Regions from separate parts of the Heyndrickxia sp. FSL K6-6286 genome, predicted to be linked through region 1. Evidence: riboswitches for the same ligand, from Rfam matches in the RefSeq annotation. Region 1 holds a riboswitch; the other holds the start of a gene.

Region 1 (7,781 bases):
TAATTGATAATCCCATCCAGTCATTGGAAGTACCGAAACAAGATCAACATCTTTGGGAACTTCGAGCTTAATTTCTGTTGTATTGATCTCTTTTTCTACTGGTACTCGAACAGTATATTTTTCATATGCATTAGTTGTACTTACATCTGGTTGTACGGTCACATGTGCATCTGCTACCACAGGTACGATAAGAAATAATGCGAACATCATTAATATGATTGACATGATTTTACTTTGTTTTTTCATTCCACTTTCCTCCAAACAATTAATTCATCTTTATTCATTTCTACTTAAATTGACAAATACTTGATCCTTCCACTCTTTACTCTCCATTTCAGTATACTCTGCCTGTATAGTCATATCCCAAGTACCTGACATTGTAAATGGTAGTTCAACCTGATAAACTCCATCTTTTTTAAGTGTTGCTATAAAAGGTCCAGATTTCATACCATGCTTTGGCATTTCCATAGAAACTTGTACTCTATCAGGCGCATGATTTTCAGAAGCAGGAAATGTTAATGTCATCTTTTGATCTCCCGCTTGTAATTTAGCGATTTTCACTTGAACTTTTTCTTGTCCAGAGGTTAAAACACTATTATAAGATTTGCTTGGTATTGGATATGCAGATTGGCTTAGCCAAACACCCAAAAATATTATCACCAATGCAATTAGCCATTCGATCCGTAGTATTCGTGGAGTGGAAAATCGCCCAATCTTTTTCCATTTTAATGTCTGATACAATGCAAAGAGTAGCATTAATACGACAAGAAAAATCTTAACAAATAAAATCGTACTCCAATTTCCCCACTCTGTAATGACAGTGGACCATCCAGTTTGTAAAATGACCATAATGATTCCAGAGATTATGACCATTATTGAAGCTGTTAGAACATTTTTTACGAAAAACGAACGGAATGTAGTCGATAGTTTTTCCTTAGAGAACAATTTATTTCTAATTAGATAGATTACTAAATAGCTCAAGGCACCAACCCATAGTGCGATTGATAGTTGGTGAATAGTCCGTGGAACTGCAGCTATATAAGGATGCTCCATTCCCCAAACATGCCCGCCAAATGCAGGTATAATAACCAGTAAAAACCAAATAACTAGATACCATGCTTCCACCATTTCAGGTATGAAAAGTAATATGATAAGTAGAAGCTGAACTGCAACCATAACAATGAAAGGAAAATGAATTAATAAATCCCATCGTCCATGGATGATAGTTTGAAATAAGCCATCAGGTAATGACAACGTGTAAACCAGCAATTCCAATATAGTTCCTAGTAATAGAATGAAAGAACTTATTAGTTTAACTTTTTTTGGTAATATATCTTGTTCTACGAATTTCTTCCTTTTAGCTAGTAAATGAAACCAATATAATCCTCCTCCTATTAATAAGAGGATTTCAACAATTGTTCTAGTTGCTACTAAAAGAGGAATGGAACTTCCGTCTTTTGATTTAATTGATTCCGCCCCACCCTTTGTTTCCTTACCAACCGCAAACATATATGACCCGCTAACAGGGTGGCCATCTAAGGATACTACACTCCACTGTACGGTATAGGTTCCTTGCTTAAGGTTTGGCAAATTTATATGTAGCACCTTGGAACGCTTCTCTCCGCCAACGGATTGTTTTGAAATTACAGGCTTTGCATTCCAATCATATATCGTAATATCTGCCAAATCCTGTTCAATCGGTTCATTAAAACGAAGCTCTAAAAACTTTGGAGAAGAGTCGGTAACCTCCATCTTTTCAGGTGTCGTCTCAATAAGTGTCGAGTGTGCTTCTGCTTTTGGTACTTGAATAAATATAAGCGAAAATCCGATAAATAATGTAAAGAATATAGGTAAAACATTTTTTATTTTTTTAATAAGTGTCCCCTCCTTATCTAGTAATCTTTTTTGCTCTGGAAACACTTGTATTTATTGATTGTGACATCCAGTATCACCATTCATTTTTTTTGCTACCACTTCCATTGCCTCTTGAAATCCATAAATATTCCCACCAAAACCTTTTACAAATTTTTCAGCATGGTCTCGATTTTCAAAAGTAATAATGTGCGGCTGGCAGCAGGAAATATTCAAGCATGTATCCAAAACATACCATGTTAGAAGTGCACTAATTGTTGTATTGGTGAAAAAATCATGACAAATTGCTTGTAGTACTTCATCTCCCAATTGACGATGTCGTAATAAACCACAATGTGCACAGCAAGCTGTTTCGATTTTGTCATTGGCAAGAATTAAGCGATACGCCATTTTCTGATTATTTGGTTTGTGGCAAAAAACACAATGGCTATGATCTGGTAAACTAGACTCTTTCTTTTCAATTAAGGAAATTCCACCAAATGTTTTCGTCACTAACCCTTCTTCAACTAATGGTTTAATATCCCGATATATCGTCATTTCTGATACATTAAATTGTTCGCTAAGTTCACTAATCTTCAATGTTTTTTTCATTTGGATAAGTAATTTTATTTCTCTTTGTCTTTCGATTGGTAACAATACAATCACCTCTCTTTTAACTTTATGTTCCCTTTTAACAAACAATCACAAATTAAAAAACAAAGCTTCTGTTTACCTTTTCCCATTATATACTAAAATCACCTATATACTTGTGATATTTATGTGAACTTATGTTGCAATCAAACATAATATAACAAATAATAAAAGATTCCCATAATGTGAGAATCTCTATTTTATAAAAAAATTGTTCTAAGTCTTTTTTAGTTACCGGATAAATACAGGTGCCAGTTATGCTTTTTTTGTCTGCTTAAAGTTTTTATACTTAAGGATTTTCTCTACTATTGTATCTCGCAATATAAGTCGATTAGATGCAAGCATATAATAACAAAGTCCTTCATCATTTCTTCCTAACCTAAAAAAGGCTGCAATAGATCATTCTATTAACAGCCTTCTAGATTAATGGTTTATTTTATCAATTTCTTGGTCTCCATAACAACCACACTGCTTAATCCAACTAATCCGATTAAATTCGGAATTGCCATGAGGCCATTAGCTATATCAGAGAATGTCCATACAATTCCAAGTTTTAAATTTGCTCCAACTGCTATCATCATGATAAATATATAACGATAATAACGAATCGCTTGACGACCAAATAAATACTCGATACATTTTTCGCCATAGTAAGACCAGCCTAAGATGGTAGAATAGGCAAATAAAATAATAGCTATTCCAAGTACCATACTTCCTGCTTGTCCAAATACTGATTGAAAAGCTAAAGTAGTTGCTTCGACTCCTGTCTTTCCTGACTCCCAAGCACCTGTTGTAATTAACACAAGGCTTGTAATGGTACAAACGATGAATGTATCTAAAAAGGTTCCCGTCATTGAAACTAGGGCTTGTTTTGCCGGAATATCTGTTTTAGCTGCTGCTGCAGCAATCGGCGCACTTCCTAATCCCGCTTCATTGGCGAATACTCCTCTTGCCACCCCCATTTGAATAGCTGAAGCAATGGTTGCTCCAACAAAGCCACCAGCAGCAGCCGTTCCATTAAACGCACCAGAAAAGATTAGCGAAAACGCCTTTGGAACTTGATCCAGATGATAAATGATAATAATTAAACCTGCTATAATATATACAAAGGCTTTTATGGGAACAAAATAGCCTGTCACCTTGCCTATCGCTTTTACTCCTCCTAGGATAACAATAGCAATAAATATCGCCATTACTATACCACTAATTAAGGGTGAGACTGAAAAATTAATTCTCATTGCCTCAGCTACGGAATTAGATTGTACTAAATTTCCTATCCCAAAAGAGGCGGTGGCACCAAAAATAGCAAACAAATTCGCTAACCATTTTTGCTTAAGCCCTTTTTCTAAATAATACATGGGGCCTCCTGAATATTCGCCATTTGAACCAATGATACGATATTTTACAGCTAGAATGGCCTCTGAATATTTGGTAGCCATGCCAAAAAGCGCTGTGACCCACATCCAAAAAACTGCACCTGGACCACCAATTGTTATAGCCGTTGCCACACCGGCAATGTTGCCCATACCAATCGTTGCTGCCATCGATGTCATAAGTGCTTGGAAATGACTAATATCTCCTGTCGTGGACTGATCTTCAGATCGACCAAAAGCCAATCGAAGAGCATGAAATAATTTACTAAACTGTAAGCCTTTCAGACGTACAGTAAGAAGAATTCCTGTACCTACAAGCAGGATTAATGTTGGAATTCCCCATACATAATCATTGATGTGATCTAACACTTGACTTACTCTTTCCATATCTATTCTCCTTTACAAAATAAAAAACCACTTCATCTAATGAAATGGTCTCTGGAGAACAAGGCAAAGAAAAAGAAACCGATTCGGTATCGGTCTTTCTCGCTTGTCTCTGTCCTTTTTACCTGAGAGATTATCCCGTCTCTATTAAAAGACGGATTTACTCCTTCGGTGCTCGTTTTCCTCCAATGGGAGGGAGTCTCTCCAGAGATTCGTCCCCGTATAGTTTACTTATTGATTAAGACCTGAGAGTTTCAAAGCTGTCCGACCAGCTCCTTGCCCCATCGGTAGATCGATACGACCTTCTCCTACACGGTTCATCCGAATGCTATGAAATTAATAAAATTAATTATAAACGTATAAAACGATAAGTCAAGAATGATAATTTGGTAGAATAATATTTTTGATAAGATGGTTCCATCCACTTTTTGTAAAAAAACTCTTTCAATCGATTCATTTTGATTGTAAAATAATGTTCAGAATGTAAAAACACAATTCGGTTGGTAGTCCGAATGCATCACATATGATGTCAGTAACCTTCCCCTCCTCGGGATGTCCGTCATTCTAATATTTATTAGAGGAGGGACTATCATGAAGTTAACCATATACTATGATGGTCAATTTTATGTAGGACTTGTTGAAACTGTATCGAATCATCATTTAAAAGCCTATCGTTATATTTTTGGAAATGATCCTAAAAATCATGAGGTATTAGACTTTATTTATCAAGACTTACCTCGGTTAATTGCAAACCAGCAACAAAAAGGAATACCGGTTGAAAAAAAATCTTTAAAGAAAATTAATCCAAAGAGACTTCAAAGGATGGTATCAAAAGAATTAAAGCAACTAGGTACTTCAACAAAGGCACAGGATGTTATAAAAGAAGAGTACACACAACGTAAAAAAGAAAAAATAATAAGAAACAAACAATTTAAAGAGGAACAAAAGGAATTAAAAAGAAAGTTAAAAATTCAAAAGAAGAAAAATAAACACAAAGGTAGATAACATGATTTCAAGCTAACTAACAATTAACCTTGTTAGTTAGTTCTTTTTAGTGCTCATTTGCAAAACACTGCTACCTAACTCCCTGCCCTATTTTAATTGGTTCGAAGCTTCTTCCTTTCCCAAACTAAACCCTTCAAATAATTGTCCTCCAAAGGGTTCTAAAATGTGATTAACTAGACATATCACCTTATTTTTATCTCCCGTTTTATAATAAGTATCAAACGCATCTACAAATAATTCAGCAAAATGAATATCATAATTTTTTAATGCCCGAACGGTCCATTTGGATGTGCCGACCCAGTGTTGATTCGTTCTCAAAACAAATTCACTTACCAATTCAGCTAAACTATTTGCAATAAATATTCCTTCTTCTCGTTTTAAACAACCAATATAATCTTCCAGTGTATCCGTTAAAAAATATCGTTTTATACGTATGATCTCCTCAGACCACTTTCCAGGTCCATGCGCTAAAAGTACATTCGCTTCATTTTTAATTGTCGCGATGATTCCTTCGTCTTTTATTACAATCCCTTCTGAAACCATTTTTGGTAAAGAAGGCATTGCTCTGTCCCTATCACTATGAAAAAAAACTTGATAAGATGTTAAGTTATGTACAAAAGTTTCAATTGCCCAACCATACTCTATGAAAGATTCTCGATACGAAGAAGAAAAGTTTTTATCAAAAATCACAACATCAAGATCAGATGTTTCCGTTTCTTCACCACGAACAACACTACCTGCCAAAACTGCAGCTTGGCACTTAGGAAAATTCCTATTTACAAATTTTAATGCAGCATCCTTAGGACTTAACCTCATTATCATCACCTCAACAAAAATTAATCTAAACCTATGCTTATTTCGTCATCATACCTTTTACTTCATCGATTGCTTTTGTTTCATTTACTTTTTTAAAAGCCTCGATACTATCAATAAAATAGCTTTTAGCCTTCATTTGCTCTCCTTTTGATTTGAATATTTCTCCAAGGCCACGATAAGAACATCCTAGACAAATCATGTCTTGGGATAGATGTGCAAAGTGTAGTAATTCTTTCATAAATTTTTCAGCATTAAGGTAATCTTTTTTATAGAGATTGTTTTTGTAAAGATTGTTGCTTCTGTAAAAGCCCTATTGCCGGCTTTTACACCTAATAAAAAATTCAGTGGTTCTTATGAGCTTGTTGCTCTTTTCTCAGTGAAATAAGGGGGTGAAACCTTTTCAACTGGATATGTATAAATAAACACTTAACTTAAATAGTAACAATATTTCAGAAAAGAGCCTTTATTTAAAAATATCATACCTTGTTCATAAAAATTTGCCGACATGCCTACAAAAAAATCCGGAAAATATTTTTCTAACATTTGTTGTTCATTTTGAAATAGGAGGAGTGCCTCATTAAAATTTTTTGCAAGTCTTTCTACCATTCCAAGTTGATGTAATGCAATAGCTTCAAATTTTTTATTTAAAGATGATTGGGCAATTTCGATCAATTCCATATATATTTTTCTTGCCCCATCAAAGTCATTATTATGGCTTTTCACATAACCTAACCCATGCAGTATATTACGATATTCCTGCGATTTCTTATCTTGTACTTCTCTTAAACATTCACGATATATTTGCTCAGCCTTGTCTAATTCCCCGTTATCAAAATAAGTAAATGCTTGATTTATTTTCTCATTCATTTTCTTCATTGCTTAATTGTATTTCCCACATTCTTTTCTTTATAAAATAACGCTTTTAAAGCAAATTTAGGTAAAATTAATTGTCTCCTCCATCTTGATGGTTGCTGGATTAATCGATAGAGCCATTCTAGATTTAACTTTTGCCATATTAATGGTGCTCTTTTAACTTTACCTGAAATAATGTCAAGACTTCCCCCTACACCAATCGCAATCTTAGCATTCAGCTTATTTTTATACTTGTATATAAAGTGTTCAGCTTTTGGTGCACCTGTTGCAACAATCAAAAAATCAGGTCCTAAAGAATGTATTTCTTCAACAATCCTTTGTTCCTCTTCATCCCTATAAAATCCATGATGCCTACCAAGAATGGTCACTTTTGGGTATTTTGAATGGATGATATCCATTGTTTTTAAGCTAGTTTGTTCATCTGCCCCTAAAAAATAAAAAGACCATTTTTTCAGATTTCCCATTTCTAGTAACCTAATTAACATATCACATCCAGTCACTCTTTCCGGAAGCTGCTCCCCTTTTATCCTAGATACCATAATAATCCCAATACCATCCGCTGTAACCAGCCCAGCTTCATCAATAATTTTCCTTAATTGCTGATCACTTTGGTATGACATAACGATTTCAGGATTACCAGTAACTACATGAAAGAGCTCTGATTTGTTTCTATTTACAACATCATTTAGAATTTGTAGACTCTCATTTAATGTAAGTTTTGGAAATGAGATTCCCATAATTTTAGCTGATTGATTCATTTTGCCATTCTCCTTTTTTCAGTTCCATTTTTTTACCTCGATCTTCCTACATTCTTTAAAGTCCCACTTT
Region 2 (7,781 bases), 870 kb from region 1:
CTGTTAAATTATCCATTTTAATTTTCATTTCTCCTTCAGTTCGTGAGTTCTGAAAGATGTCTTGCAAATGATTTTCTAATTTTCCAAACTCCAACCTTGTTAAAATGTCATCTAATTCTCCAATTACACGTTCAAATAAATTTATTTTTTCATAAAGAAGTTTAAGAATGTGATCTTCGACCGTATTTTTCGTAGCTAAATTATAAATATGAACATCTTCTTGTTGACCTAGACGATGTACACGTCCAATTCGTTGTTCTAATCTCATTGGATTCCAAGGTAAATCAAAATTAATCATATGATGGCAGAACTGTAGGTTAATTCCTTCCCCACCAGCCTCGGTTGCAATTAAAACCTGTGCATGTTTTTGGAATAATTCTCTCATCCAGTCCTTCTTCCCACGTTTAAATCCGCCGCGAAACGGAACAGAGCTAATTCCATGTTGCTTTAAAAACCATTGCAAATAAAGCTGTGTAGCTCGATATTCAGTGAAAATAATGACTTTATCATTTATATTTTTTATTAATTCTAAAGTTTTCTCAGCTTTTGAATTTTGTTTAACGGCTTCAATTTTTTTAAATAAAAGTGAAATCTGTTCTGTAAAAAGAGGCGATGGATTTTCGTATTTTTTCAACATGTTTTTTAATGTATAGTAGACAGATTCCCTGCTACTGCATGCTTCGCGTTGTAAAGTCATCATAGAAAAACCGCCTGGGCCATATGCTTGATCATTAGTTTTCAATAGTTGGATGGAATCATATAAATCTCTTTCCTCTTTAGAAAAATCAATTAAAATAGTTTTAACATGACGTTTAGTCCACTCAATCCCTGTATCTATTCTACGATTGCGGATCATTACTTTATTAACTAGTTCTTTTAAACGTTCTTCATCCTTTGTCGACCTTTCACCACTTTTATATTTTTCAAAAAAGTTCGTTTGACTACCAAGATGACCAGGTTTTAAAAGTGATACTAAATGAAAAATCTCATCAATACGATTTTGGATTGGAGTCGCTGTTAGCAAAAGACAGAACTTTTTTTTGAGATTTTGCACAAATTCATAGTTTTTTGTTTTATGATTTTTTAATTTATGCGCCTCATCAATAATGACTAAATCATAACTTTGCTCGTAAATTTTTTCCCGATGTGGAGATCGTTTTGCGGTATCGATGGAAGAAATCACGCAATCACATTGATCCCAAACATAGCTTTTTTTCTGAGCAACTGCTGGAATATAGAATTTTGTGTTCAATTCAAACGCCCATTGAGAGACTAAAGAGGCGGGAACAAGGATCAACACTTTTTTTACAAGACGCCGGATCATGAGTTCTTTTAAAATTAATCCGGCTTCAATTGTTTTTCCTAATCCAACCTCATCTGCCAAAATGGCTTTGCCATTCATATTTTCAACAACTTGTTTTGCAACTTCTAGCTGGTGTGGCAAAGGTTTTAAGTTTGCTAAGTGTTTTGTGCATTGTAATCCTTCAAACTCAGGTATAATTTGTTGTTTTTCCATCTGGATTGCTAAATCATATAATTGCCAATTTCCCCAGGGACCATCCTTTACGAATCGATCTGCTAAACCCTTACTCCATGAGTGATCAAAATTTATTTTTATTGACATAAAACCACCTCATCATTCAGTCCGATATAGATATACATGAATAATAGACGAATAAAAAAATAATTTATAAAAGAAATGTTCGTATTTTAGTGTTATAAATAAAATGTATGCCTTTTCTTGCAAGAATTCTTTTGTAAAAGGTGTATTTTTTGTTCGAAAATGCTAGAAAAATGATTGCTGAAAATAATGAATAATGATAGGATGGATATAGCTTGAAAAGGATTTAAAAATGAATAAAAAGCTTATTTTAGTAGTATATCCATTTTTCAATTAAATATAGGCGAATGATTACAGGGGGAGAGATCGCTTAAGTGCGACGCCGAAGGAGCAAATAATAAATAATTATGAATCTCTCAGGCAAAAAGACTCTTGTATGACGCAACTCTGGAGAGTGCTTTCTATTTAGGAGCCACCAAAGGGGAAATCCTTTTCATATGTTTCAAAGCAATCGTATCGGAACAAATGTGAAGGTAAACTTTCAGGTGCCAGGACAGAGACTAATTTAAAAATTGGTTTTCTCTGTCCTTTTTTATGTCTAAATCTTTGAAATTAATTGAAAGTGGAAGAATGCCAAATTTAATTATATTGATAGGGGGATCATCAATGTCAGAATTAAAGAGAACACCATTATATGATGTATATAAAGAATATGGTGGCAAAACAATTGATTTTGGTGGATGGGAATTGCCAGTACAATTTTCGAGTATTAAAGAAGAACATGAAGCAGTTCGTACGAAAGCTGGTTTATTTGATGTATCCCATATGGGTGAAATAACGGTTAAAGGAAAAGACAGTACAGCATTTTTACAAAAAGTCATGACAAATGATATTTCAAAGATTGCCATTCATGGTGCACAGTATAATGCCATGTGCAATGCAAATGGTGGTACTGTTGATGATCTATTAGTTTATAAGTATTCAGATGAACATTACCTCCTTGTAGTGAATGCCAGCAATATTGAAAAAGATTTTAACTGGCTAAAGGAACACGTGGAAGGTGATGTCGCTTTAGAAAATATTTCTTCAAGCATTGGTCAAATTGCTATTCAAGGTCCCCTTGCAGAAACGATTCTACAATCGATTGTGAATGACATGAATTTGGCCGATATTAAATTTTTTAAATTTAATCCTGAAGTGAGTATTAAAGGGATAACAGCATTAGTTTCTCGTACAGGGTATACGGGTGAAGATGGCTTTGAAATTTATTGTCGTGCAGAGGATACCATTTCATTATGGAAGGAACTATTAGCTGCCGGAAAGGAAGAAGGGCTACTTCCTTGTGGCTTAGGAGCTAGGGACACTCTTCGTTTTGAAGCAACCTTGCCATTATATGGTCAAGAATTAACTGCGGAAATCAGTCCCCTTGAAGCTGGGATTGGATTTGCTGTGAAAACGACTAAGAACGCTGACTTTATTGGAAAGTCCGTATTAAAAGAACAAAAGGAAAAAGGTTTAACTAGAAAAATCATAGGAATTGAAATGATTGATCGTGGAATTCCACGTCATGGATATAAAATCTTCTCAGGAGCCGAAGAAATTGGCTGGGTAACAACAGGAACACAGTCCCCTACATTGAAGAAAAATATTGGTTTAGGTCTTGTTGATATTCAATTTACAGAACTAGATCAAGAGATCGATATTGAAATTCGTAATAAACGTTTAAAAGCAAAAGTAATACAAACACCATTTTATAAACGACCTAAAAAATAGGATGGGAGAGAGATATATGACAAAGCATCGTTATCTACCGATGACAGAGCAGGATAAGAAAGAAATGCTTCAAACAATAGGGGTTGACTCTGTTGATGAGTTATTCAGTGATATACCAGAAAAAGTCCGTTTTAATGGATTATATAACATAAAAGAAGCAAAATCTGAAAGCTCCTTACTTAAAGAATTAAGTCAAATGGCAGCAAAAAATATGGATGTAAAGCAAAATATTTCATTTTTAGGTGCTGGTGTTTATGATCACTATATACCAACGATTGTTGATCATGTCATAAGTAGATCTGAATTTTATACGGCGTATACGCCATATCAACCGGAAATTTCTCAAGGTGAATTACAAGCAATATTTGAATTTCAGACCATGATATGTGAATTAACAGGTATGGATGTAGCAAATTCATCTATGTATGATGGAGGAACAGCGTTAGCCGAAGCAGCAATGCTCAGCTGTGGCCAAACACGTAGAAAAAAAGTCCTTATTTCTGAAACTGTTCACCCGGAATCACGTGAAGTCTTAAAAACATATGCAAAAGGTCAGTATATTGATGTGGTTGAAATTCCACATGAAAATGGTGTGACAGATATAAAGGCATTAGAAAGAGAAATTAATGAAGATGTAGCAGCAGTGATTTTACAATACCCTAACTTCTTTGGAAGAATTGAACCATTAAAAGAATTCGAGCCTATAGTCCATCAACACAAAGGTTTATTTATTGTTTCGAGTAACCCTCTAGCATTGGGTGCTATTACCCCTCCAGGAAAGTTTGGTGCAGATATTGTCGTCGGCGATGCGCAAGTGTTTGGCATTCCACAAAGCTTTGGAGGTCCACATTGTGGGTACTTTGCAGTTACTAATAAATTAATGAGAAAGGTGCCAGGACGATTAGTTGGAGAAACAGTTGATGAAAATGGGAAAAGAGGCTATGTATTAACTCTTCAAGCCCGTGAACAGCATATTCGCCGAGATAAAGCAACATCTAATATATGCTCTAACCAAGCATTGAACGCATTAGCAGCTTCAGTAGCCATGACAGCCCTTGGAAGAAAAGGTGTGAAAGAAATGGCGGTTCAAAATATCCAAAAAGCCTGTTATGCGAAAAAAGCATTTTCTCAAAATGGTTTTGAACTTGTATTGGATGGACCAAGCTTTAATGAGTTTGTCGTGAAATTAAATAAGCCTGTTAAAGAAGTAAATAAACAATTACTTGCAAAAGGAATTATTGGTGGGTATGACTTAAGCAAAGATTATCCGAAAATGGTTAATCATATGTTGATTGCTGTTACTGAGTTACGTACAAAAGAGGAAATTGATCAATTTATTAAAGAATTGAGGGATAGCCATGAATAAGGTGGATCAACCATTAATTTTTGAACTCACAAAACCTGGCCGAATCGGTTATAGTCTTCCTGAACTTGATGTTCCTAATATTGACATTAGTGAATATTTTTCAGCTGAATATATTCGTGATGAGGAGCCCAATCTACCAGAAGTATCTGAATTAGATATTATGCGTCATTATACTGCTTTATCAAAGAAAAATCATGGTGTAGATTCTGGGTTCTATCCTCTCGGTTCATGTACGATGAAATATAACCCTAAAATAAATGAATCTGTTGCTCGTTTTCCAGGATTTGCTCATATTCATCCACTCCAAGATGAAGACACAGTTCAAGGTGCATTAGAATTAATGTATGATCTTCAAGAGCATCTTATTGAAATAACTGGTATGGATGAAGTCACTTTACAGCCTGCAGCTGGAGCGCACGGGGAATGGACGGGATTAATGATGATCCGTGCTTATCATGAAGCAAATGGTGATGTAAATCGAACGAAAGTGATTGTACCAGATTCTGCTCATGGAACCAATCCGGCATCAGCTACAGTAGCAGGTCTTGAAACGATTACTGTAAAGTCTAATGAGAATGGATTAGTAGATTTAGAGGATTTACGAAAATTAGTTGGTCCTGATACAGCTGCATTAATGTTAACCAACCCAAATACTCTTGGGTTATTTGAGGAAAATATTTTAGAGATGGCTGAAATTGTTCACGGTGCTGGTGGAAAATTATACTATGATGGGGCAAATTTAAATGCTGTCCTTTCGAAAGCACGTCCTGGCGACATGGGATTTGATGTTGTTCATTTAAATCTGCATAAAACCTTCACTGGACCACATGGTGGTGGTGGACCAGGTTCAGGTCCGGTAGGTGTGAAAAAGGATTTAATTCCATTCCTACCTAAACCAGTATTGGTTAAGGAAGGCGATCGATATACATTTGAATATAATCGTCCACAATCAATCGGTCGTGTAAAGCCATACTATGGAAATTTTGGCATTAATGTTCGAGCATATACATATATCCGAACAATGGGACCTGATGGACTAAAAGCAGTAACAGAAAATGCAGTAATCAATGCCAATTATATGATGAGAAGATTAGCAGAATACTATGATCTTCCGTATGATCGTCACTGTAAGCATGAATTTGTTCTTAGTGGGAAGCGCCAAAAGAAATTGGGGGTACGTACATTAGATATTGCCAAGCGTCTTTTAGATTTTGGTTACCATCCACCAACTATTTACTTCCCATTAAATGTTGAGGAATGTATGATGATTGAGCCTACAGAGACAGAATCGAAGGAAACCTTGGATGCTTTTATTGATGCAATGATTCAGATTGCGAAAGAAACAGAAGAAAATCCTGAGATTGTGCAAGAAGCTCCACATACTACAGTCGTAAAACGTTTAGATGAAACCTTAGCTGCCCGTAAACCAGTTTTAAGATATGTAAAATAATATAAAATAAAGGCTTTTTTCTATAACTTTGCTGCCTGTAGTTGGGTTTTTACAAAAGCAACAAACTATATGAAAATAGCCAAAATAAAAGACCTCTTTTTTAATGAAGAGGTCTTTTTACTTATAAGTTATTTAGATTTTATTTTTCCAGTCCATTTTTTAAATCCGCCTTGTAATTGATAGAGCTCACGATAGCCTTTTTTATAAAGCATTTGGGCAGCTCGTCCACTACGCATTCCGCTTTGGCAATATAAATAAACGGGCTTATCTGGACGGATTTCTTTCATTCTCATTTTTAATTGGGAAAGAGGGATATTTCTTGAACCTAGTATATGTCCTCCATCAAACTCATTTGCTTCCCGTACATCAATTAATTGCGCTTTCCTATAACCTGCTTTGAACTCTTCTTCACTTAAAGTTTTTACCGCTTTCTTTTGGGAAAAATAATTAAAAAGAGTGTATGCAATTAAGGCTATGATTACAATAATAAGAAAATATAAACTTCCCACTAGTCTTTCTCCTTTCTACGAGGTAACACTATCTTCTATTATATTCATCAATAGACTTGGAATCAAAACTTTTTCATATAAAAATTTTTTATTTTCATTTTTTATGTGTTCAGAGTAGATATCATCGGGGTTTGTACAGGGATAATATTATGCAACCAGTAAAATTGATTGAAAATGTTCCTTTTTAATACTAAAACACATTTTTTCTCCTTTTTTCTACTTATTTTATTTGTTTCATGATTTGACAAAAAAGAACAATGTTAAACACTTGCGCAATATATAGTATTTGTGGTAGTGGTTCAGATACTATATATTGTATTTTGTTGTTGATTTTCAATGGTTGGTTATGGTAACTTTATTAAGGAGAAAACAACGAGAATAAAAACTTGTAGGAGTAAAATGATAGAAAGATAGAGGGAGTTGTCTATATGTCTGTTGCGTTAACAAGTGAATTGAAAATTAACGAGGAACAATTAAATAAAGCGATTAAATTGTTTCCTCAAGTACATCCAGTGACCCCTGATATGCGCATTACCCATAAAGGTGTTTCACGTTTAGTAATGATTGATCGTTATTCATTTAAAGATACGGAAAAGATCACATTAGCAGAGGGAGACTTCGTTGTCCTGACGATTAAAGAAGATCCAAAATTTCCTGCACGTGGTTTAGGGTTTATCAAACATATTAATTGGGAACAGAAAACTGCTGATGTACAAGTGGACGAAGAATATCGCAGTGCTTTAGATGATCCGAAAGAAATGGAATCTGGATTAATAACAAGACCACTAGATATTATCGAAAAACCATTAGAAGTGTTTTATGAGCAAATTGCTAAAAGGAACGCAACAGGCTTAGCTTCAGTAGAAAAAACAGAAGAAAAACGTCAAGAGTGGTTTGAAAAGTTTTATCAAGAGCTAGTAAACTTAAATTTTGTACCTGCTGGACGGGTTTTGTATGGTGCAGGGGCAGATACTGAAGTTACTTATTTTAATTGTTATGTTATGCCTTTTGTTCCTGATTCTCGAGAAGGTATATCTGAACACCGTAAGCAAGTTATGGAGATTATGAGTCGTGGTGGCGGTGTGGGAACAAACGGATCGACTTTACGCCCAAGAAACACAT

What was found. Region 1 has a riboswitch for glycine ahead of MHI39_RS14175 (sodium:alanine symporter family protein). Riboswitches for the same ligand answer to the same signal wherever they lie in the genome.
Region 2: another riboswitch for glycine. It lies ahead of gcvT (glycine cleavage system aminomethyltransferase GcvT); the one in region 1 lies ahead of MHI39_RS14175 (sodium:alanine symporter family protein).

Annotation. Positions count from the first base shown of each region.
Region 1 covers NZ_CP152029.1:2,801,692-2,809,472, forward strand. The annotation lists gene MHI39_RS14160 (YcnI family protein) at 1-246, opposite strand, end outside; gene MHI39_RS14165 (copper resistance protein CopC) at 277-1,920, opposite strand; gene MHI39_RS14170 (DeoR family transcriptional regulator) at 1,927-2,508, opposite strand; gene MHI39_RS14175 (sodium:alanine symporter family protein) at 2,934-4,262, opposite strand; glycine riboswitch at 4,362-4,477, opposite strand; gene MHI39_RS14180 (YjdF family protein) at 4,851-5,264, shown strand; gene MHI39_RS14185 (nucleotidyltransferase domain-containing protein) at 5,352-6,080, opposite strand; gene MHI39_RS14190 (hypothetical protein) at 6,118-6,318, opposite strand; gene MHI39_RS14195 (tetratricopeptide repeat protein) at 6,507-6,956, opposite strand; gene MHI39_RS14200 (WecB/TagA/CpsF family glycosyltransferase) at 6,953-7,711, opposite strand.
Region 2 covers NZ_CP152029.1:1,934,247-1,942,027, forward strand. The annotation lists gene MHI39_RS09745 (SNF2-related protein) at 1-1,624, opposite strand, end outside; glycine riboswitch at 1,909-2,003, shown strand; gene gcvT (glycine cleavage system aminomethyltransferase GcvT) at 2,228-3,334, shown strand; gene gcvPA (aminomethyl-transferring glycine dehydrogenase subunit GcvPA) at 3,351-4,700, shown strand; gene gcvPB (aminomethyl-transferring glycine dehydrogenase subunit GcvPB) at 4,693-6,150, shown strand; gene MHI39_RS09765 (rhodanese-like domain-containing protein) at 6,279-6,659, opposite strand; gene MHI39_RS09770 (vitamin B12-dependent ribonucleotide reductase) at 7,088-7,781, shown strand, end outside.